3 regions of the Bacillus sp. FG16 genome follow, and region 3 is predicted to be linked to each of the others. Evidence: riboswitches for the same ligand, from Rfam matches in the RefSeq annotation. Region 3 holds a riboswitch; each other region holds the start of a gene.

What was found. A riboswitch is a leader RNA that binds a small molecule or an ion and turns the genes downstream of it on or off. The one in region 3 is predicted to bind S-adenosylmethionine.
Region 1: another riboswitch for S-adenosylmethionine. It lies ahead of ACODS7_RS17980 (sugar ABC transporter substrate-binding protein); the one in region 3 lies ahead of ACODS7_RS22485 (M20 family metallopeptidase).
Region 2: another riboswitch for S-adenosylmethionine. It lies ahead of ACODS7_RS21760 (ECF-type riboflavin transporter substrate-binding protein); the one in region 3 lies ahead of ACODS7_RS22485 (M20 family metallopeptidase).

What each region holds. Positions count from the first base shown of each region.
Region 1 covers NZ_JBMDKC010000048.1:23,571-32,036, reverse strand. The annotation lists gene ACODS7_RS17990 (ABC transporter permease) at 1-238, opposite strand, end outside; gene ACODS7_RS17985 (sugar ABC transporter ATP-binding protein) at 222-1,709, opposite strand; gene ACODS7_RS17980 (sugar ABC transporter substrate-binding protein) at 1,706-2,818, opposite strand; SAM riboswitch class I at 2,907-3,012, opposite strand; gene ACODS7_RS17975 (NCS2 family permease) at 3,101-4,402, opposite strand; gene ACODS7_RS17970 (SDR family oxidoreductase) at 4,604-5,470, shown strand; gene ACODS7_RS17965 (L,D-transpeptidase) at 5,537-6,298, shown strand; gene ACODS7_RS17960 (hypothetical protein) at 6,402-6,653, shown strand; gene ACODS7_RS17955 (DUF1540 domain-containing protein) at 6,687-6,899, opposite strand; gene ACODS7_RS17950 (thioredoxin family protein) at 6,972-7,427, opposite strand; gene ACODS7_RS17945 (disulfide formation protein C) at 7,440-7,859, opposite strand; gene ACODS7_RS17940 (YhdB family protein) at 8,025-8,273, opposite strand; gene ACODS7_RS17935 (PCYCGC domain-containing protein) at 8,394-8,466, opposite strand, start outside.
Region 2 covers NZ_JBMDKC010000068.1:8,776-17,241, reverse strand. The annotation lists gene ACODS7_RS21785 (PAS domain-containing sensor histidine kinase) at 1-1,287, shown strand, start outside; gene ACODS7_RS21780 (peptidoglycan D,D-transpeptidase FtsI family protein) at 1,521-3,647, shown strand; gene lepB (signal peptidase I) at 3,724-4,254, shown strand; gene ACODS7_RS21770 (macrolide family glycosyltransferase) at 4,517-5,695, shown strand; gene ACODS7_RS21765 (aspartate/glutamate racemase family protein) at 5,746-6,426, opposite strand; SAM riboswitch class I at 6,580-6,695, shown strand; gene ACODS7_RS21760 (ECF-type riboflavin transporter substrate-binding protein) at 6,835-7,383, shown strand; gene ACODS7_RS21755 (ABC transporter ATP-binding protein) at 7,394-8,466, shown strand, end outside.
Region 3 covers NZ_JBMDKC010000073.1:2,221-10,686, reverse strand. The annotation lists gene ACODS7_RS22505 (carbohydrate binding domain-containing protein) at 1-487, opposite strand, end outside; gene ACODS7_RS22500 (IS4 family transposase) at 954-2,384, shown strand; gene ACODS7_RS22495 (SDR family oxidoreductase) at 2,513-3,277, opposite strand; gene ACODS7_RS22490 (Lrp/AsnC family transcriptional regulator) at 3,447-3,887, shown strand; gene ACODS7_RS22485 (M20 family metallopeptidase) at 4,022-5,227, opposite strand; SAM riboswitch class I at 5,315-5,416, opposite strand; gene ACODS7_RS22480 (AAA domain-containing protein) at 5,492-7,801, opposite strand; gene ACODS7_RS22475 (VOC family protein) at 7,913-8,305, shown strand.

The DNA of each region.
Region 1 (8,466 bases), on a different contig from region 3:
AGCCGACTGATAAATCAAACCCATCTACAATCAATGTAAAGGTAACGCCGATTGCAAGTAACGTTACGATGGAAATAGAACGTAAAATATCACTAATATTGTTATATGTTAAAAAAGAATCATTGACGATAGAGAAAAAAATTGTAACACCTATAATAATAGCAATTGTACTAAATTGATAAAAAAGATGAGTAGGTAAATATAGTTTCTTAGTTTTCGTTTTATGAACGAGATTCAATGGAATAGCTCCCTTCAGATAAATGTAAAAGCTGTTCAGGAGATAGTTCGCTTGGTAAGTATTCACCTACAAATTCTCCGTTTGCCAGTATAAGAATGCGATCAGCGATATGCAACGCTTCATCTTGTTCTCCTGTGAAATAAATTACGGAACTTCCGTTTTCTGTAATGTTGCGAATGAATTGAAAAATGTCTTGTTTCGCAGCGATGTCTACACCTTTAGTTGGCTCGTCTAAAAGAAATAGATTAGGTTTGAATCCACTCCACTTTGCAATTGAGACTTTTTGTTGGTTTCCACCGCTAAGTGAATGAATAAGTGCCTTTGGGTCATTTGGTGAAATACCGAAAGAAGAAATTGCTGTAGTAGCATCATTTAATTCGGTTTGTTTTCGTTTCCAACCTGATTGATGTAAATTTGTGTGACTTATAATATCTTCCGAAAGAAATACGCCTTGTTTTCTTCTTTCTTCTGGTACAAGTGCGATTTTCGCTTTAATCGCATCTCGTGGTGTTTTAATCGTTAGTTTTTGACCGTCTATTTCTGCGTGATAAGTATGACGAGCACCAAATAACGTTTCAGCAAGTGTTGTTTTTCCACTTCCAATTAATCCGTATATCACAACAGTTTCTCCTTTTCGTATTGTAAGAGAAAGGGGAGAATGACCTTCGTGTAATAGAAGCTCTTGTACTTTAAATAGTTCCTCGCTCCCGGTTTTTGGTGCTGTATTAATAGGAAGTGTAAGTTGTTTTCCAGTCATTGCTTCCACAATTTGTTGAGCTGTAATTGTTGTAATGGTTTCAGAAAGGGCAACTTGACCATTATGTAATACAGTTACATCATCCGCGAAATTTCGAATCTCTGATAAACGATGAGAAACTAAAAGGATGCCAATTCCTTTTGATGTTAAATCTTTTAATAGTTTCCCAAAGGTTTCAACTTCTTTTGGTCCAAGAGAAGAAGTAGGTTCATCTAATAAAAGGTAATTTGTATTGTTAGATAAAGCTCTTGCGATAAGAAGTAATTGTTTTTCATGTAATGAACAGTTTGAAACATCTTCCGAAACATTTAAATTTACCTGTACAGTTTGCAAATGTTGTTTAGCAAGTGCGACTAATTTGGACTTTGAAAATAGTACTTTATTTTGCATTGCTAAATGATCGATTAGTACATTTTCTAATACAGATAATCCGGGAATAAGTCCGTGATCTACTTCTTGTGTTACGAAAGAAATGCCATGCTTTTTTGCATCGCGCGGGGAAGTAAAGGAAACAGACTGAGTATCAATTTTTATATCGCCAACAACTGGTTGAATTTCACCAGTTGCTATTTTTAGTAAAGTACTTTTTCCCGCACCGTTCATGCCTAGTAAAGCGTGTACTTTTCCTTTTTGAATATGAATAGAAACATCTTCTAGAACAGGTGTAGCGACATGATAAGAATGTGTAATGTTTTGAAGAGAGAACGTCATCATTTTTTCTCCTTCTCTAATTTTTTCATCCAAGGGGAATATGCATCTTTTGAGTCTCCCCAACCGTTTATATATTTTGATAACTGATCCATTGTTATATTTTCTTTTGGTAAACTATTTTTCTTTACTAAATAAGGTTCTAGTGAATAAATATCTGGCGTTTGTTCACCAGCAATTTTTTTGTATAAAAATCGTACTTGAACCTTACCTACTTCAGCTGGATCAGTTGCAGCTGTAGCAGTCCAAGGTGAGTTTTCTTTTTGCATGAGTTGTAAATCTTCATTGCTTAAGTCAATGCCATATACTTTTATATCTGTACGACCAGCTTGTTCAAGTGCTTTAACAGCCCCTTTAGCAAACTCATCCCACGAAGCGAAAATAGCTTGTAAATCGTCTTTTTTCGGATATTTCTTTAGTAAAGCTTCTACTTGTGTTTGTGTATCGAGCGGTGTGTTATTACTAGCAGTACCGAATCTTGCAACTTCTTTTATATTTGGATACCGTTTATAAAAAGCATCAATGATAACATTGCGACGTTCCATTGGAGCAAATCCGCCGACCCATACAACTGCGATATTTCCTTGTCCATTCAAATCTTCCGCTAACGTTTTTAATGATTTCCATGCAAGACTATAGTCATCTTGATCAATAATTGTCACACCTGGCAAGCGTAGATCGTTATCGAACGCAACTACGGGAATGTTCGCCTGTAACGCTTTTTCTACTCCAGGTTTTAGTGCTTCAGAACGGCCATGATCAATTAAAATACCATCCACTTTTGAATTAATAGCAGTATCTAAATTTGCAGCCATTTTTGCTAAATCGTTATCAGAATTGTAGACTTGTACACTGCCGCCAAATAGCTCAACTTGTTTTTTGACACCCTCAATATATTGAGAGGAAAAAGTTCCGATGGACATTTGCATAATTAATGCGATTTTTAATGGCTTCTTCATTTGGCTTGGAATTTCTGTTTGTAATTGATTTTCTACCGTTGTAGTCGCCTTTCTCACAGTTTGTTGCTTTTGTGAAGAGATAGCATCTTGTTCATTTGTACAAGATGCTAATGTAAATAAGAGAAAAATAAGTACGATGGAACATAATTTTTTCATAAAAAAATCCCTCCTAAACTAAAAAGAGAGAGGAGGGAGTGAAAATAAAAAACGCCTTTTCATATAGAAAAGACGCCTTATCATATTACTCTTATCTTTCAACACAATGTGTTGTAAGAATTAGCACCGTGCCCATAAATGGGTCGGTTGCCGGGCTTCGTAGGGCTCATCCCTCCACCTGCTCTTGATAAGACATCGAATATTTAACTATTTTGAATTATTCCACAAACGAATGGTGTTGTCAAACAGTATTTATAAAAAAATCCCTCAGGAAGAGGGATTTTAATGTGGTAAGAATATCAATTGATAAGCAAACAAAATTCCAAATACATACACAAGTGGGTGAACAGCACGGAATTTACCTTTTGCCACTTTCATAAGTGGGTATGAAATAAATCCAAGTGCGATACCTGTTGCGATACTTGATGTAAGTGGCATGCTTAAGATTACTAAAAATGCTGGGAATGCTTCATCAAATGAGTCCCAATCGATGTGGCGAACTGAACCCATCATAAGACTACCAACAATAATTAATGATGGTGCAGTAATAGCTGATACACCAGAAACGGCACTTACTAATGGTCCGAAGAATGCTGCTAGTGCGAATAGAACAGCTACTGTAACAGTTGTTAAACCAGTACGACCACCAGCTGCAACACCAGCAGATGATTCAATGTAAGCTGTTGATGGTGTTGTTCCGAACATAGAACCGATTGTTGCTGAGAATGAGTCAGATAGAAGAGCTCGTCCAGCTTTTGGAAGTTTTCCGTCTTTCATAAATCCACCTTGTTGAGCTACCCCAAGTAATGTACCTGTTGTATCAAATAATGTAACAAGGAAGAATGAGAATACAACGCCGTATAATCCGTAGTTAATTACGTCAGATACAGCAGTAATTGGATTTGAAACAATAATTCCTTCTGGTAATCCAGGCATTGATGTAACACCGTTTGAGAATGTTAATTGTCCTGTGAAGAAAGCGATAATACCAGTTAATAGCATACCGATAAATAGTGCGCCATTTACATTTAAAGACATAAGAACAATAGTAATTCCAAGCCCAGCCAATGCTAGTAGAACTGGAGCAGAGTGAAGATCACCAAGTCCAACTAAGTTTGCATCATTTTTTGTAACGATACCTGTTAAACGTAAACCGATAAAGGCGATGAAAAGACCGATACCAGCAGTAATTGCATGTTTTAAGTTTTCAGGAATTGCTTCCATTAATTTTGTACGGAAAGATGTAAATGATAGCAAAATTAAAATCATACCTGCTACGAATACAGCAGAGAATGCAATTGCGAAAGTCATGCCTTCATGCGCTTTTACAACAGAGTAAGAGAAGTAAGCATTTAATCCCATACCTGGCGCGATTGCGATTGGTAAGTTTGTAAAGATTGCCATAAATAATGTTCCGACAACAGCAGCAATAATTGTTGCTGTAAATGCTTGTTCAAATGGAACACCTGCATCCCCAAGGATAACAGGGTTTACGACAATGATATATGCCATTGTTAAGAAGGTAATAATACCTGCCATAATTTCAGTTTTAATAGAAGTTTTATGTTTTGAAAGGTTAAACATATAAACATCCTTTCTGTTTACGAATAATTTTCACAACAGTTATATATAATATTCGTTTTTTAACTATTTTGCAATAGTTTTGCATAAAAAGTTTATAACAATTCATATTTTGTGTCTTAAATTCGAATATTAATCGTAACTTGATGTGTGAATTTCAGTTTTTATTATGCACATTATAAGGAAAAGGAGTTGAAAGAAGCTATGCCACAGCAAAAAAACTTTATAACAATGCCTGCGCAACATCAAAATAAGCAGCCGGGGATTGAATCATTAATGAGCCCCCTTCCGCAGTTTGAAGATCCAAATTATAAAGGAAGTGAAAAGTTAAAAGGAAAGAATGTGTTAATTACGGGAGGAGATAGCGGAATTGGACGAGCAGTTTCCATCGCTTTTGCAAAAGAGGGAGCAAATGTTGCGATTGCTTATTTAGATGAGGAAGAAGATGCAAATGAGACGAAACAACGTGTTGAAAAAGAAGGTGTAAAGTGTGTATTGTTGCCAGGGGATTTGAGTAATGAACAGCATTGTAAAGATATTGTGGAAGAGACCGCTCGGCAGTTAGGTAGTTTAAATATTTTAGTAAATAACGTTGCACAGCAATATCCGCAGCAAGGACTAGAGTATATTACAGCAGAACAGTTAGAAAAAACATTTCGTATTAATATTTTTTCTTATTTTCACGTTACGAAAGCAGCACTTTCTCATTTGAAGAAAGGAGATGTCATTATAAATACGGCATCTATCGTTGCATATGAAGGGAATGAAACGTTAATTGATTATTCCGCAACGAAAGGAGCAATCGTAGCTTTTACAAGATCACTTTCTCAATCGTTAGTGCAAAAAGGGATTCGTGTAAATGGTGTTGCACCAGGACCGATTTGGACACCGCTTATTCCATCGAGCTTTGATGAGAAGAAAGTCTCTCAGTTTGGGAGCAATGTCCCGATGCAAAGGCCTGGTCAACCATATGAGTTAGCGCCGGCATACGTATATTTAGCGTCTGATGATTCTTCTTATGTTACTGGACAAATGATACATGTAAATGGGGGCGTTATTGTAAATGGATAGTTTTCATTTATAAGAGCAAAGTAAAGCTAATTACAATTATTATGGTGAGCGCTAGGGGGGATATAGGTGAAAAGGGTATGTTTCGTCTTACTATTATTTTTCTTCCTACCGGTTAGTGCTTTTGCTGATACAGATCATTTAATACTAGTTAATCTTACGACAAACCAGTTGTCTTTTTTTGAGAATGGAAATTACACAAAAACATTTCCAGTAACGACTGGAAGAGATCGTACACCTACGCCTGAAGGTAATTTTTGTATTATAACGAAATTTAAAAATAAAGAATACCATCGAAAAAAAATAGCTGGGGGTGCACCGAATAACCCTCTTGGTACGAGATGGCTTGGGCTAGATAAGAATGAATATGCGATTCATGGGACAAACCGGGAATGGACGATTGGAAGTAGGGAATCAAATGGCTGTATTCGCATGCATGACAGGGATATACAATGGTTATATGACCGAGTACAATTACAAACAAAAGTAATCATTTCTCGTTTTCATACGAGCCCCGAATATGAAGCGAATAAGCTTGGTTATCGCGTTGTGAGCTGGAATGGTCGAAAAATAGAAAAAGAACAAATTGGAATACTTACGTTAGTAGACCGCGCGGATATATATTGGCAAGAACCAAATGGACAGTTAACGAAAGTGAAAACGGTATTGCCAAATGAAAGATATCCGGTGTACTCAAAACGAAAAGATGGAATATATTATATAGGAAACAATTCGTATATTATAGATGAAACAGGAGAGAAAATTCGTTACGAGCAAATTCCTTCTTCGATTTTAAGTAATATATATAAACGGAAATACAATGTTCCGTAATGGCTACCGTATTATAGACGGTAGCTTATTTATACTTGGAGTTTAACTGCAACTATTGTATTTTGCTGAATATAATACAGTACAGATAGGGGGCGGTTATATTATGAAAAGTGAATTTGCGTTTAAAGTTTTCTTAGTAACGACCTGTTTATTTATCTTGTATTTATATGCGTTTCTCGTCTTTTCTTTTTATGTTCCATATGTTGATCTAATATTGTTCTTTGGATTTATTTGGGCGTTTGTGAAAGCGAGGGAAGGAGAGAAGAGTATATATCGGCGCATTACCTTATGCGGAACGGTAGTTCTCGTTATTTTGTACTTTTTTATTATGCATGATTTTTGGAGGGGAATATAAAAAAGCATACGATGAATCGTATGCTTTTTATGTTTAATATTTAGGCTTAAATGTATGACAACAAGTCTCTATACTCGTTGCTACAGAACTTTCTAGCGTCTCATTTGTTAAAGCAGCTGTATATGAATCATTTTCAGTTTGACCAGTTTCATCTGCATCAGGCTGAACGACAATCGCACTTGCTTGACAAAAGTTACCTTGTCCCCAAAAAGAACAGTTGGAAACAGAACATCTTACTTCTGGCATAAAACCCCCTCCTTATACATTAGTGTGGGATTTTACGCCCATTTCATGTGTAGAAGGAGTTTCCTTTTCTTATTACTTTTTCGTTTGCTCAAGCCATTCTTTTAATTTGTCTTTCGGCTGTTCACCACTAATACGGCTCACTTCTTCGCCATCTTTAAAATGAATGATTGTTGGTGTACCTTGAATTTTATATTCATCCCAAGGAGCATCTAATTTTTCAATATCCATAACTTTCATATCAACGTTTAAGTCTTTAGCCATTGGCACTACGACAGGAGATAATTTTTGGCAATGAACGCAAGATGTTTGATAAAAATATACTGTTTCTTCTTTTTTCTCTTTTAAATTCTTTTGAAGATCTGAAAGAGAGATTTTATTTGTGTAGTAGTCAGGACCATCTGTTTGACTATCAGTAGCATTATCAATTTTTTGGCTAGTTGAAGCTTTTTTTTCTTCCATTTGTGTTACAGCGAAAATTGCCGCAAACAAGGCGATAATAATACCACCAAATATAAGCATTTTTTTCATTCTTTCATCTCCTTATTTGTTTTTGATGACAATAAAGCTACAAACAGCGATTGTAATAAAGCCGATAAGTGCTAAAAACGGGATTGTCACAAAGCCGAACCAGTTTATGTATTCTCCCGTACATGGTACACGTCCACAAGCTGCCCCAGCAGCTGAAAATGCTGCGACTTTTTGAATTGCATAGTGATATAAAGAAATACAAGCGCCAATAGTTGCGATTGGTAAAGAATAATTTGCGATGCGATAGTCTTTCTTTGCTACAGCGATACCGAGCCATAAAACGAATGGATACATAAAAATACGTTGATACCAACAAAGAACACAAGGCTCAAATTTCATGATTTCGGAAAAGTACAGACTTCCTAGTGTAGCGATAAAAGAAGCTCCCCATGCGGTAAGTAAAGCATATTCTTGCTTTTTTTCTCGTCCCATATTTTATACCTCTCTTATAATAGTTACATACTAAATTATAGTATGAAGTGGTATGGAAAAGAAAGAAAAAATATTTATATCAATAAAAGTTTTATAAGGAGAAACTTTTATTGATATAAATATTTTAAAAAAGCGCCATTCTCCGGAAGAGAATAGCGCTATAGTTTACATTTGAATTTGTTCTACTTCTTCTACATGCGACTTTTGGGATGCGTGGTCAATATATTGAAATAGGAGCTGCAATTGTTTATCAACTTCTGGTAGTTCTTTACTGTATTGATAAGCGTGTAAAAAATGCTCAATACGCTTAGAAAATAATTGATCGTTCGTTTGAACCATGAGAACGAGTAATTTATCCCAGTTACAGCAATACGTGTAATAGAGAGCTTTATCATAGTCGTTATATGTTTGCACTGTGTACCCTCCTTACCGAGAGTTATATATAGTGTGTGATAAGTAAGGAGAAATACACTTGAAAGAATTTGTTAAGAAAAAAAGTGAATGAAAAGAAAAAACGAGGAGTTTCCTCGTTTTTTAAGCTTTTGGCATTGGTGTAGGTGTTGGTTTGCCATAGCCTTCTTTGTATTTATTATCGATATAGTTACGA
Region 2 (8,466 bases), on a different contig from region 3:
AGTTATCGGCAGCAAATACAAAAGAAATTTTTAACTTGTGGAAAGAATTTCAGAGATTGGGAAATGCACTTAACGTGTAAAAATGGTGAAATCAAAACAATAATGTGGTCGAATATATCAGAACAGTTTCCTGTAACAGGATATAGTTATTGGGCTGTTGGTGTAGATATTACGCATTTAAAAGCGATAGAAGAGCAGTTAAAACAACAAACATCTGAACTGGAATTAATTTTTAAAGCTTTACCAGATTTATGTTTCTTAACAGAAGATGATGGCACGATTATTGATTACAAGGCAGGATCTCCTACGAAGTTTTACGTACCCGCAGAAGCTTTTATGGGAAAAAAGTTTTACGAAGTATTACCATCTTCAGTAGCGCAGCAGTTTCAGGAAGCCATTAATCAAGTGAAGGAAAAAGGAACGAATGTAATTGTAGAATATCCACTCACACTTAATGGAAGTATTGATTTCTTTGAAGCTAGGTGCTTACCATTATTACGTGATAAAATTATGATTATTGTACGCGACATTACAGAGCGAAAAAAGACAGAAGAATTGTTAAACAAATCAGATACGCTTGCAGCAATTGGTCAATTAGCAGCTGGTGTAGCTCATGAAGTGAGAAATCCTTTAACTGTAATTAAAGGTTTTATACAGTTATTCCAAATTAATAAAGAAGATCAAGAAAAATATTTTGATCTTATGCTTTCTGAAATTGAAAGGATAGAAGCGATCCTGCAAGAATTTCTGTCAATTGCTAAAACAGATGAGATAAATACAGAAAAGAAAAATATTTATCAAATTTTTAAAAATGTCGTATCGTTAATGAATACAAAAGCAATTATGACAAATATTCAAGTTGAACTATTTACGGATGACAAAGATATAATTATTGAATGCTCAGAAAATCAATTGAAACAAGTATTTATTAATATTTTGCAAAATTCAATCGAAGCTATGCCAAATGGTGGGGAAATTTCAATTCACATAAAAGAAATAAATGATGATGGTGTCATCATTCATGTAATAGATGAAGGAATAGGCATACCTGAAGAAAGAATTAAGAGATTAGGTGAACCTTTTTATAGTACGAAAGAAAAAGGGACTGGTATTGGATTAATGTTAAGTTATAAAATTATTGAAAGTCATCAAGGGACAATTAGTATCATGAGCGAGGTTGGTGTCGGGACAACGGTAACTATTTACTTACCGAAAGTACAAAGTAAACAACCTCTGTCGAATTGTGACGATAAATGTATAGCAGTACGCACTAGTAGTAATTCTTAAATCACTTAATACCCAATAACAAAGCGATTAGTGAAAGCTAAGCTTTTTGTTATTGGGTATTTTTATATTAAATTTAGTAACCTTTACTTTTTCTTTACCTTTGTTTTAATTTCTATTAAGTTTTAAACATTATATTAATATTTGTACAAAGCAATGTATAGAAAATGTACATTACTTTTAATATAGAAATGTGATTATTATTTGGAATATTGTAAGGAGGAGATTATGACGAGGTGAAAAAGCAAGAGAAGAAAAGTGGTAGAGTATTACCTCTCCGGTTAAATATTTTATTCCTTTGTGTATTTTTATTATTTTCTGGCATTATTATTCAGTTAGGGAAAGTGCAAATTTTTGATGGAGAAACATATAAAAATGAAGTAGAGAAGAGAGAAAATGCAACCGTGGGCCTTTCTGTACCACGTGGGAAAATATTTGATCGTGAAGGAAATCCAGTAGTTGATAATAAGTCTTTACGTACGATTACATATACAAAGGTGAAAGGTGTAAAACAAGAAGAAATATTAAAATCAGCAAGACAACTTGCAGACATTATTGAAATGCCACAAGAAGATATTGATAAGTTAACTGAGACTGATAAGAAAGACTTTTGGATGCAATTAAATCCAGAACTTGCTCAAGACTTAGTATCCAAAAAAGAAATAGATAAGTTCCGAAATAAGGATATTACCGGAAAAGAGCTAGACAAAAAAATAGAAGATTTAAAAAGGAAGCGCGTTACAGATAAAAATCTTCAAGAACTAACAGCTAAAGATATAGAAGTGTTAGCTATTAAAAGTAAAATGACCTCAGGTTTTCAAATGGCACCTCAAATTATTAAAAAGGACGTTAGTGAACAGGAATATGCGGTGATTAGTGAAAATTTAGCGAACCTCCCAGGGGTAGATGCATCAGTTGATTGGGAGAGAATCTATGTAAATGATGGTCTATTCCGTTCTGTCCTTGGTAACGTTTCAAATGCTGATGAAGGATTGCCACGTGAAAGATTAGATTATTATTTAGTGCGTGATTATAGTCGAAATGATAGGGTCGGCAAAAGTTATATCGAACAGCAATACGAAGATGTACTTCATGGTACAAAAAAAGAAGTAAGAAGCATTGCTGATAAACAAGGAAATACTATTAGAACGGAAACTGTTACTGAAGGGAAAAGCGGTAAAAATTTAACTTTAACAATAGATATGGAATTGCAAAAAAAAGTAGAGGAGAGCATAGAAAAAATATTAAAACAATATAAAGGATCAGAATCAATGTTAGACCGTGCTTTCGTAGTGATGATGAATCCCAAAAATGGTCAAGTATTATCAATGGCTGGGAAAAAGCTTGTAGAAAAAGACGGGAAAATGGAAGTAGAAGATTACGCTTTAGGCACGCTGACTAGTTCTTATGAGCTTGGATCAACGGTTAAAGGTGCGACAGTGTTAACAGGGTTTGAAACAAATGCAATAACTCCTGGAACACATTTTTATGATGCACCTATGAAGTTTAAAGGAACTAAGGAGAAGAAGTCTTGGAAAAATTTTGGTGATATAGACGATCTAAGAGCGTTACAAGTATCTTCAAACGTTTATATGTTTAATATAGCATTAAAAATTGCTGGAGTGGATTATGTGAAAAATAGTTCACTAGATATTAAACAAGAATATTTTGATAAAATGAGGTATTATTTCAGGCAATTTGGATTAGGCGTACAAACTGGTATTGATTTACCAAATGAAACTGCAGGACAAATTGGAAGAAAAGATAATCAGCCTGGTTTCTTATTAGATTATTCTATTGGACAATATGATACGTATACACCACTTCAGCTTGCACAATATATTTCGACTATCGCAAATGGAGGGTATCGAATGAAACCACAAATTGTTCAAGAGATTAGAGAACAAACCGTTCAAAAAGATGAGGTTGGTAAAGTAGTACAATCAATAGAACCCGTTGTTTTAAATAGAATCGATATGAAACAAGAATATATTAATCAAGTAAAAGAAGGATTTAGAAAAGTATTTCAAGAAGGAGATGGAACGGGAGTAAGAGCGTTCCAAAAAGCACCATATAAACCAGCTGGTAAAACAGGGACCGCACAAACTGTATATGGTGGAGAAAATGAAATTGGGCGAAATGCGAAAGGCGATCGTAGAGAATGTTATAACTTAACATTGGCTGGATATGCGCCATATGATGATCCAGAAGTAGCATTTTCTGTTGTAGTACCGTGGGTTGAAAATGATAAATCGGGCATTAACTCCGATATTGGAAAAGAAGTTTTAGATGCTTATTTTGATTTGAAAAATAAGCGATTAACTGGTGAAGCGCCAAAAACAGATAACTCTAAAGAGAATTAAAATGGACGAAACGTCTCTAGCATTCATGTGAACTAGAGGCGTTTTTATCTGGGGATAGATTGGAAATGAGGTATATATGAAGCTGTTTATTCTAAAATATTGGAGGAACATATGTAGCTACATCTTAATTATAATAGGGGTTATTTTTATTAATAAGTCATTTTTATTTTGTATGGTAGAAGGAATTTCGATGCAACCTACTTTAAATGAAAAAGATTATATACTTGTTAATAAGGTAAACGTCTGTTTATCGTCTTTTCATTATGGGGATGTTGTCATCATAAAAAAAGAAGACGAGCCTATTTACTATGTGAAACGAATTATTGGATTATCGGGGGATAATATACAATTAAAAGAGGATGAGGTATATATTAACGGTAAAAAGCGTGATGAGTCGTATATACATTTAGATATGTTACAAGTATCCAATCGTTTTTCAAATTTTAGAGAAATAAAAGTTCCTACGCATAAATTATTTGTGTTAGGTGATAATCGTAATCATAGTAAAGATAGTAGGAATACACTTGGACTTATTGATGAGTCAAATATAATAGGTAAGGTAGAAATGGTATTTTATCCATTTGATCATATAAAATGGATAAAATAATTCTATTAACGATTCACATTTTATAAAATAAATCATATATTGATAGCATAGGACAAGCAGAAAAGCTTGTTCTAACCTCACAGAACACTCCTTATCACGGTTAGGCATCTACATAGGTAGATGCTTTTTTTATGTTGATGACTGAAAATTATTTATCAACATAATGTAACAAGCACTTTAGGACTATTAGGGGACGATTACATGTACAAATAACAGTATGTATGCTTAATTAAAACAGTGAAATGTAAGGAGTGAGGAATAAGTGCTAAATATTTTAGTGGTTAATTTTCCAGCAGAGGGACATGTAAACCCTACATTAAATTTAGTAAAAGCCTTTACTGAACGAGGGGATCACGTACATTATATTACAACGGCAAACTTTAAGGATAGAATTGAAGATTTAGGAGCTACTGTACATACTCATCCGGATCTATTAAAGGAGATTTCTATTGATGCTGAAACCTCATCTGGGTTAAATGCTTTCTTTCATGTGCATGTTCAAACTTCTTTATATATATTGGAAATTACGAAAAAATTATGTGAAAGTATAAATTTTGATTTCGTAATTTATGATATATTTGGCGCGGGAGAGTTAGTAAAGGAGTATTTACAAGTTCCAGGTGTAGTTTCCTCACCTATATTTTTAATTCCTTCAGAGTTTTTGAAGACATTACCTTTTCATCCAAATGCAGATATACCATTCCAACCAGAGGAGATCTCTGAAAAATTACTAAATCAGATGGAACATAAATTTGGAGTAAAACCAAAGAATAATCTTCAATTTATGAATAATAAGGGTGATGTTTGTTTCGTATACACAAGTCGTTATTTCCAACCTAATAGCGAATCGTTCGGAGAAAATAACATTTTTATTGGACCGAGCATTTCAAAGTGTAAAACAAATATAAAGTTTCCACTGGAATCACTTAAAGAGAAGAAAGTTATTTACATTTCAATGGGAACACTGCTTGAAGGACTCGAACCATTCTTTAATACTTGTATTGATACTTTTTCAGATTTTGATGGGATAGTTGTAATGGCAATTGGTGATAGAAATGATATTTCAAAAATAAAGCAAGCGCCAGATAATTTTATAATTGCTCCATACGTACCTCAATCAGAAATATTAAATGAAGCAGATGTTTTTATTACACATGGTGGTATGAATAGCGTACACGATGCCATTCATTATAATGTCCCATTTGTAATAATACCGCATGATAAAGATCAGCCTATGATAGCGCAAAGATTAACTGAGCTTGAAGCGGCACATAGACTATTGAAAGAACATGTTAATGTGCACACTTTAAAAGAGGCTGTAACAGATGTTCTTTCAAATGAAAAGTATAAAAATGGTATAAGAAAACTGAATGATAGCTTTATAGAATGTGGTGGTTCAAAAGAAGCAATTGCAGTTATTGAATCTCTTTTAAATAAATAATTGTAATAATATAAAAGCATAGAGGTTCTCACCTTTATGCTTTTATATTCCTATCCAGCAAATTGCACAGCAGTATTTGCATGTAAAAAAGCAGTATCAAAAACGGGAATAGTGAGATCATTTTGGGAGATGAGTAAAGGTATTTCAGTACAGCCTAATAATATACCTTCAGCGCCGTTTTGAATTAATGATTTTGTAATTTGTAATAACTTTTCTTTAGATGTTTCTGAAATGATCCCTCTACTTAATTCATCTAATATGACATGGTGGATAAAAGTTCTTTCCTCGTCATTTGGGATAATTGTCTCAATGTTATATTTCGCTAATCGTGATTTATAGAAATCTTGCTCCATCGTTTGTTTTGTTCCTAATAGTCCGATACGTTTTATATTCTGTTCTACCATTTCTTTAGCACTTACATCACCAATATGAAGAAGCGGGATAGATATTGCTTGTTCTACTTCCTCGGCAAATAGATGTACGGTATTTGAACACATTAATAAACATTCAGCCCCAGATTTTTCAACTTTCTTTGCAACTGTAACTAGTTCATTTTTCACTTCTTCATATTGATGGTTTTGTAATAAAGTAGTTACTTCACCAAAATCCATACTATATAAAACTAACTTTGCATTTTGATCGTATTGAGAGAGTGTAAGCGTATTAATATGTTTATAGTATAATGATGTAGATTCCCAACTTAATCCTCCAATCAAACCAATAACTTTCATAATGCATTCCTCCCGAAACGATTTTGAATTCATTATTTCACAATTCCGATAAGAAAACAATGATTTAAATGTGCCATTTAACAAAAAATAAAAATAGTAAGAAAAGTGTTGAAATTTACACTTTTTAGTGCCATAATACGAATTACAAATTAATACTTATCCAGAGAGGTGGAGGGAACGGCCCTAAGAAACCTCAGCAACCCCTATGCAATTTTATAGGAAGGTGCTAATTCCGCAGAGGACACGTTGTGTTTTTTGAAAGATAAGAGGATTCTTGAACGTGAAAGAAAATGACCTCTTATATAAGAGGTCATTTTTTGTTGTATAGAAAGGGAGTGTAGATGCATAATTCATTTTTAAATTAAATATAGAGTAATAAAAGTTGACTAATATGAGAGGGGAATTGTAATGAACAAATTATCAACAAAGTTAGTAGTAGCAATCGGTATTGGAGCAGCATTATACGGGATATTAGGACTTTGGGGATTTTCTATTGCACCGAATACATTTATTAAACCAGCATTAGCTATATTAACTGTTTTTGGAGCATTATTTGGTCCAGTGGCAGGACTGTTAATCGGACTTATAGGTCATACAGTAACAGATACGATTGCTGGCTGGGGGATTTGGTGGGGCTGGGTTATTAGTTCAGGGATTATTGGTTTTTCGATGGGTCTTATTCAAAAAAGAGTTGGTTTTAGTGTGAAAAACGGGTCGTTTAACAAGGGGCATATTTCTTATTTAGCAATTACTGGGTTAGTTGGTATTGTCATTGCTATTATATTTGCTGGGGCATTCGATATTATTGTGATGGGAGAACCATTTGACAAAATTGTTATACAAGTATTAGGAGCAACAATTTCCGATGTTATCGTTTTCTTAGTAGTTGGATTGCCACTTACAATTGGCTTGGCAAAATCTAATAAGAAACATACACATTTAAAAATTGAAAAGTAGGGATGTTAACATGCAACCAATTATTTCGTTTGAACAATTTACCTTTCAATATGGGCATGCTGCGCAGCCTACTTTAAGTGATATTACCTTTCATATATACCCTGGAGAAAAGGTGCTAATTGCTGGACGAAGTGGTTCAGGAAAGTCGACATTAGCTCATTGTATCAATGGGCTAATCCCATTTTCTTATGAAGGGATTAGTACTGGTAACGTTTTAATTGCTGGAAAAGATCCGCGAAAAGGCAGCATTTTCGAGCAGAGTAAAAATGTGGGAACAATTTTGCAAGATCAAGATGCTCAATTTATTGGTCTGACAGTAGAAGAAGATGTAGCTTTTTATTTAGAAAATGAATGTGTAAATCAAGATGACATGAAAAAGATTGTTTCGGACTCATTAAGAAAGGTGAAGATGCATACGTTTCATAAACAAAGTCCACATGAATTATCAGGAGGTCAAAAGCAAACAGTTTCTCTTGCTGGTTTATTAACAACAAATGCGGATATATTATTGTTCGATGAACCGTTAGCGAACTTAGATCCACTAAGCGCCGTACATACGATAGAACTTATGAAAGATATACATGAGCAATATAATAAAACGATTGTTATTATCGAACATAGGATAGAAGAAATTTTAAAGCTGGATTTAGACAAAGTTATATTAATTGATGAAGGTAAAGTCATTGCAATAGGAACACCAAAAGAAATCTTAGCGTCAAATATATTGCCACGTATTGGCTTAAGAGAGCCTATTTACATCGAAGCATTAAAGAGATTACATTTTGATCGTAATAATGACGTAATATATCCAATGGAAAACCTTCAAAAAGAAAAGATAGGCAACGTTCTAAAAGAGTGGATGGAGAAACAAGTCATATTAAAAGGTAATACTAAAAACAAGGAATTACTTAAAGTGGAGAATTTATCATTTTCATACCCTAATAAACAAAAAGTATTAGAAAATGTAAACCTTTCAATATATGAAGGAGAAATTGTGGCACTATTGGGACATAATGGAGCAGGGAAATCCACATTAGCTCATAGTCTTATAGGCATAAACAAAATAAAAAATGGGAAAATCTT
Region 3 (8,466 bases):
TATCAAACTTAACCCTCCCATTTGCTGTAGAAGCAAGTTTGACAGCAAAGTTTGACACATCTTCCCCTGTTTTAAACTTTATCTCATGATGTTCCGGCTTAAATCCTGTATACTGCTTCTTTGTTAATGGAACGATTTCTTGATTGGCATTCAGATTACCTACTGTTACTTCTGATGGGGAAACTATACTTCCCGCTATATCAAATGTTAATGTATATTCTGTATGCGGCTTTACAGTAACAAGCTGATAGGCTGTGTCTGCATGTATTAATTTGAGATAATGATTGCCTGGTTCAGAAGTGCCGATATTCTCGGTAGAAGAATTAGGATTAGATAAAATCCAGTTATTTAGCCCATCCTCAAAGTCTCCATTCCTAACTTGTTCATTTGCAGATGAACTATCTGCTGATACAATACCTGAAAAACCTATACTAGCACTTAATACAATTGCTGTAGACAATACTCCGATACCGCTTTTTTTAAACAATTTCTTCATCTCCTTTGGTCAAATTAAAATTTACTCTTTCATTTTTCTATATATATTTGGATAAACCTGCCAGAGAACAACTTTATTAATAAATAATTTACAAGTTATTTTCAATTGAAAGATCTTCAACATATACAAGGAGACCTCGCTCAAATCGAAAGGGTAAAGAAAACATATCAAGAGAGCAAAGTGACCTATTAATTAAGGGAATCGTCAGTTCCACTTGCTCGTTTATTAAGGTTTTTTAGTATCAATTTGGCCCAACATTATTCCAAAGCTACATGAATAAAACAAACGGCAAGCTTATGGGTTAATAATTCATTCACGGCCAATTTATGCTTCCAATTCCGTTGAATAATTAGATAATCACCTACAAAAATAAGTGTTTTCTGGCCAACTTATACTTCCAACTGCGGCCAACTTATAGGTAAAGTCACAAAATATACAGAAAGGATGGCGTTCTTTTATGACTCTATCAATTCAGGATGAATTTCAGTTGTTCGCTAAAGAACTACAGCGATATCTATCTCCACATATTCTTCAACAATTCGCACAAGAGACAGGTTTTGTAAAACGTAAAAGTAAGTATGGCGCACTTGATTTGGCTGCTTTATGTATCTGGATTAGTCAACATGTAGCAAGTGATTCTCTCACTCAATTATGTAGTCAGCTTTATGCAAATACAGCTACACTCATAAGTCCAGAAGGACTGAATCAACGCTTTAATCCAGCAGCTGTCGCATTTCTTCGAGAAGTTTTTACTTCTCTTCTCACACAAAAACTCTGTTCAAATCACTCACTTTCTGCACATATAATCTCTACTTTCAATCGTATCCGTATTCTAGATGCAACAGTGTTTCAACTGCCTGACCATCTCGCCACTGACTATCAAGGTTCAGGTGGAAGTAGTAATACGGCAGGCATGAAAATCCAATTGGAATACGATTTACTTAGTGGTCAATTTCTTAACGTGCAGCTTGGACCAGGAAAGAATAATGATAAAACATACGGTACTATCTGCCTTGAAACCGTAGAAGCAGGCGATTTGTGTTTACGTGATCTTGGTTACTTCGATTTAGGAGACTTACAAGCCATTCATGATAAAGAGGCTTACTATATCTCGCGGTTGAAGTTGAATACACGCATTTATATCAAGAACCCTGAACCAGAATACTTCAACAATGGTACGTTAAAAAAGCAAACAGAATACATCCAGCTTGATATGACACAAATGCTGTCTGGTCTAATTCCTGGTGAAACGATGGAAATCCCCGAGGCATACATTGGCCAAAATCAGAAACTTCCAGCACGTGTCATTATTCATCGTTTAACCGATGATCAAACACAAACACGTCTGAAAAACCAAGCGATACGTGAAAAGAAGAAAGGCATTGTCATGAAGGATAAAAGTAAACGTTTAATGGGCATGAATGTATATATCACGAATACGTCGCTAGAAGAAGTACCGACGAACTACGTGCATTCATTATATTCACTTCGTTGGCAGATTGAAATTTTGTTTAAAACGTGGAAGTCATTCTTTGAAATTGATGAATGCCAAAATATAAAAAGAGAACGCCTAGAGTGCCATTTATATGGACAACTTATCGGCATTCTCCTATGTTCTTCTACGATGTTTCAAATGCGTCAGTTTCTATTTAAAAAGAAAAAGCAAGAGCTGAGTGAATATAAAGCAATTTATATGATTAAAGATTTCTTTCCATTACTGTTTCAAGCGCTAGCCTATGGCACAGAAGAACTTTTAAAAATTCTGTATTGTCTTTATCAACTGCTCAAAAAGAACGGTCGTAAATGTCATCGGTATAAGAAGATGACCGTCTTTGATATTCTAGGGATTGTGTATAAAACGACAGTGAAGGATAGACAAGCTGCCTAGCGAAAAAACCGCGTTTTAATAGGCTTCTTTAGCATGCCTACTTTTTTATCACTTGCTAGTTTTAAAACAAGGATTATTTCGTATCTAGTAATTTATTTTGTTAGCCTGATGGGCATGGGGTGGTGCCCCTATAAACAAAACCCACCAGAAACATCTAAAATCTGCCCTGTTATCCAACGACTATCAGAAGCAGCAAGGAACGCTACTGCATCTGCGATATCTTCAACTTGCCCTATTCGTCCGAAAACAGATGAATTCGTAGCAAAATTTCGTATTTCCGGATCATCTAGCAATTTTGCATTAATATCTGTCTTCGTATATCCAGGCATAATTGTATTCACTGTTATACCTCTTTCTCCGAGATGTTTAGCTAGAGGAAGTGTCATCGTATTTAATGCACCTTTACTTAAACCGTATGCAATAGACCCTGTAAAACCAAGTCTTACTTCAGCTGATGAAATGTTAATAACGCGCCCCTCTGCTCGTAGTAACGGTAATGTTTGCTGAATTAAGAAGAATGGTGCTTTAATATTTACGGCCATAATTTCATCAAAAACTTCTTCTGTCGTATTTTCAATCGTTCCTTGTGTACCTATCCCTGCATTGTTTACTAAAATATCAATCTCTGATGCACCAACTCTTATTTGTAATTCATTCTTCAATTGTTCTACTAACTTTTTGACACCATCAACTGAATTGAGATCAGCTTCAATTAAGAATGCTTTTCCTCCATTAGATTCAATCTCACTAATTGTTTCATCTGCAGCTGCCTTATTTCGGCCGTAGTGAATCGCTACTAATGCACCGTCGTTTGCCAATCTCATCGCAATCGCCCGACCAATACCGCGACTCGCCCCTGTTACTATCGCTACTTTCCCATCAAGATTCTTCATTTTTTCCATCCTTCCTAAATTTCCGTTTAATAAAAATCTATACTTATATTTTCATGTAAACCCCAATCATTTTAAATATAAATTCATAGGTAATTTAGTTTCTTTACTTATGATATTATAGTTATAAATCACAATTTACTTTAGAAAATAAATCAAGGGAGATACCCCAATGCAAAATGCAGTAAAACTAGATGAAATCGATCACAAAATAATGAACTTGTTGTATGAAAATGCGAGAATTTCTGTTTCAGAAATAGGAAGAATTATATCCATGACGCAACCTGCTGTAAAAGAGCGTATTAACAAACTTGAAGATCAAGGAGTGATAGCGGCTTACCGAACGAAATTTGAGCCTTCCAAAATTAATAAAAACATTCAAGCATTCATCATGTTTAAAACGAGCCAATGCTCTGATTTTATCCAATTTTGTAATGCCGCTCCTGAAGTAACAGATTTATATCGAATTAGTGGGGAGTTTAATTATATGATGAAAGTCATGAGCGATTCGATGGATTCTCTCGCTGCATTTTTAGACTCTTTAATGCAATTTGGCTTGTCGTCTCCTTTAATTGTTTTAAAAAGTGAGTTTGAGGAGAAATTGTCGTTCTAATAAGAGGACACTAAGGTAGAAATATCAAGTGTATGTGAAAAAATTCTTTTATAATATAATAAAACCAGCCATAGGCTGGTTCTTTTTTCATTCAATTTCCTACTAAAAATCCCGGGTATAATCCCCCTTCTCACTTACCCTTGATTCCTCTGCGCCTCTTTAAACTCCTCCTTCACCTTCTCTAACAACCCTTCTTCCGTAATTAATCGATACGCCGTATTTGCTAATGCTTTTGCCGATGTAATTAATGCTTTATCCCCTAGTTCTGAACGTGCTGCTTCTCTAAATTCATTCGTATGCGCAATTAAGTCATCTGGACCAATTTTAATGTACGGGTGAATGGTCGGTACGACTTGGCTTACATTTCCTGCGTCTGTTGAACCAATACCCACTCTTTCTTTACGGTTTACGTCTTCGCCTAATAATTCTAGTTCTTCTGCTACGACGTCGTTATATGTTTTTGTTACGAGTAGTTCATCGATTTCATTTTGGAATTGATGGATTTTCACTTTTGTGCCTGTTGCTAATGCTGCTCCCTGTGCGATATTTCTTACTTTTTCTGTTACTTCTGCACATCTTTTTCTCGTTGCTGCGCGGATGAAGAATCTTGCTGCGGCGTAGTCAGGAATAATGTTAGGTGCTTTTCCGCCCTCTGTAATAACACCATGAATTCTTACATCTGACGGAAGTTGTTGGCGAAGTGCGTTAATACCGTTATAGAGCTGAATAACCGCATCTAATGCGTTAATCCCTTCTTCTGGCGAAGCTGCAGCGTGAGCTGTTTTTCCGTAAAAATGAAAATCAAGTGGATCGACTGCTAGTGAAGGACTCGTTGTCGCTGTTTTTCCGCTCGGATGAATCATAAGTGCCGCATCAATATCTTTAAATAACCCCGCTTTTACATAACTCGCTTTCGCACTACCGTTTGGTCCTCCTTCTTCAGCCGGAGTACCAAACACGACAACTTCCCCGCCAATTTCTTCAAGCGTTTCTGATAATGCGATTGCTGCTGCAACGCTAATTGTGCCAATTAAATTGTGACCACACGCATGGCCTAATCCTGGTAAAGCGTCATACTCCGCTAAAAATGCGATGACTGGTCCTTTTTCCCCTGAACTTTTCCGCGCAATAAAACCTGTTTCATGCCCAGCTATATTGTGTTGCAACTGAAAACCAGCACTCCCTAGTAATAAGCTTAACGTTCTTGATGCGTAAAACTCTTGGTTACCAATTTCCGGATTCGCATGAATATCATGACTTGTTTCTATGTACTTTTCCTTATTTCTTTCGATACTCTCTTCAATTGTTTTTCTTTGTGACGCTACTCCTGTCGCTCCCATTTTTCTTCCTCCTTTATTTTCACGTAAAAAAGCCTCTTTCTAAAAGATAGAAAGAGGCTTCTGTATATACAATCAAAATGAGCTTCTTTCTTATCTTTCAAGTTACCTTGCTGGAATTGGCACAGTATTCATAACGAATCCGCTGCCGAGGTATCATAGGGCCAGTCCCTCCACCTCTCGCGATAAGAATTTTCATAAAATTATATTAAATTACATTTATTCTAAGTTCATTCCAATTAAAAGTCAAGGAATTCCTATCCGAATTTACCGAATATCTAAAAATCCTTTTAATACACCAATTGTTTCTGGTGCTTGCAGTCTTGCACATACGTACGGAAATTCCGTACTACCTTCAAATATCATTTGAGATGTGAGCGGTGCGCCTGCCCAGAAGATTTCATCATCGATTACGATAAACGGGAATGCTTTATTTTGTCTTTGTAACTTTACATTTTTCAGCGGAACTGGTCCATCACTATAAACTGTTATTTGTGCATTTGTACGCATTAACGCTTGCCATACTCGTTTATCTACTTGTTTCGTACTTGGCAGTGAAATAATAATTTTTCGTTTTGCGGCTAAAATATCTTTTAATAGCCCTTTCGGCTCTTCAAGATTCATTTCCATAAACCAGCGTAAACGTTTCGAAATTTTCCGTTCCCACAATTGTCTTGATGTCGTGCGGTCATACACATCTCCATGACGTTCTATATGAGCTGTTAATTGCGATAACGCTTGTTTTCTAGAAAGATTTTTACGCATATAATGGCAATCTGATAATTGAATGAACTTCCCTCTCGCCCTTGTCACTGCTACATTGACGAGGCGATGATTTTTATGGTCAAAGAATAACACGCCAGGTCGTTCTTGCGGATAACTGTCAACCGTATCAAAGATCATCATATCTCTTTCAGAACCTTGAAACTTATGAACTGTCGCCGCTAAAACTGGTATGTTTTGATATTTCGTTCTCTGCAACATTTCTCTAATACACGTCGATAAAAAGCGTGACTGCGCCCTGTAAGGTGTCACAACACCAATGGATTGCACACCATCTAACAATCCGATTAACATCATTTGCATTGCTACTAAACCAGACATAATGTTAAAACGTGAACCAGAAGCAGCATCTTTTAACGAAAAAGCTCCCATTTGGCTCGTATCAAATAAAACACTCGCTTCATTTGCGAACGGCTGCAATTGCGCAAGTTCTTTACGCTCTGAAACAGACGGATGATCGTATACTCTATTTTTATAAATAAACGAATTCGTAAACTTCGATATATCCGCATGCATACGTCTTTGTTCCTGCAACATAAATAGGTTCGGATGTGCTTCTGATTTATTAACAGACTCAACAATCCCAGCATGGTAAAACATATCTTCCCCAAGCCATTTGCGAACAAGTTCATGGTTCGCCATCGCAATTGGAGGTAATTGTAAAAAGTCGCCACAAACAACGATACGTTTTCCAAGTGAAGCAGCTAATGCGATTTGCGGAACGAACGCCATACTCACTTCATCTACGACAACTAAATCAAATGTACGCTCATAAATCAGCGCATCAATTGCACATTTTGATAGAGTTGCACCAATTACTTTTGCATTTTCAATATATTCTTTTTCTACTTCTTTAATTTTCGCTTTTTGCTTTCGAAGATCACTTTCAATCTCTTGTATACGCTTCTTATCAGCAGAAGTCGCTTTATATGATAAAATCTTTTCACGAAGATCTTGTCGTGTTTCTTCTAAATAGAGTCTTTCTTCTCCCCAAGATCCGTTCGTCGTTTCAACTAGCTTCGACGTAAGTAATGTTTCATGATTTCGTATATGTTCATGTTGACTATAACCGTAACGAACAATTTCGCCAGGTGTCCATTTCTTTTTCTTCTCAATTTGTTTCGTTACTTCGCTCATTAATACGTCCACTGCCGCATTACTATGAGCTAACACAAGTACCGATTTTCCTTTTTGGTAATGAGCCGAAATAATACGTGATAAATTGTACGACTTCCCTGTTCCAGGCGGTCCCCATACGTACGTTGTCGGATTGTAAAACGAACGATATGCTAGTTCATTTTTCGGATTTTTCATCTTCTCAATATGCTTCGGACTGCTCGTCCCATCAACGAGACGCTTTATACGATTACGTTTTAGCTTATCTTTACGTGCTTCTTTCAATCGCTCTTGCAGTTGCTCTAAAAGTTGCCACGGTTCACTGTATAAAACCGCTTCTCTTATTTCACCTTGTATATAATCATTTAATTTCAATTCTATTTCTAATCCATGTACAGATAATACTTCTCCTGTCGCTTCCTCACCATCGAACTCAATTCGAATTGGTGAACCTTCAGGTAAACTTACTTCCGAAATAAGCTGAAATACATACACTGTATTCTCATAATCTGTATATAAAAAACGACCGTTCATGATAGAAATTTTACTACCACCTATCGTTTTCCAATGTTTAATTTCATATGCTAATGCATAATGCCACTCTTTCATCGTTTCCGATAATGAAGGAGTTTGAGTAGGTATATTCATCGTATAATCTCCTTCCTTCTCCCCAAACATACTTTCTCACTATACCATACAACACGCTTAAATTTGTAAGGTTTTTATCTTGCTTATTTTCTTAATTTTCAATAATATATTGTATATAATTTTCAGAAAGAAGGAATCTACATGCCAGTTAGAAGAATTGAACACGTAGGACTTATGGTTGCAAACTTAGAAACATCTATTACTTTTTATGAAAAAGTAGTTGGCTTACAGCTCATTAAGCGAATGGGACACCCAAACCCAGACTTAAAACTCGCTTTTTTAGGTGTAGAAGAATCGAAGGAAACGATACTTGAATTAATTGAAGGCTACAATTCTTCTCTTCCGGCAGAAGGAAAAGTACATCACATTTGCTTTAAGGTAGATTCATTAGAAGAAGAAATCACAAGACTAAAGAAACACACAGTAACCTTTTTACTAGGAGAAGAAGTCGAAACATTACCAGATGGAACACGTTACATATTCTTCGCTGGTCCTGATGGAGAGTGGATTGAGTTTTTTGAGACGGAGAGATAATCTGAAGAGACTTTTTACTTCAATAAAGTATAATAAAAGCCGTAGGAGTTTAATGCCTACAACTTTGTAAAAGGATCTTGATTCACTATAAAATATCCTCTATAGGTTTATTCTTAAAATTTACTTTTAACTTGATATTGATGTGACGTAATCTTAAATAT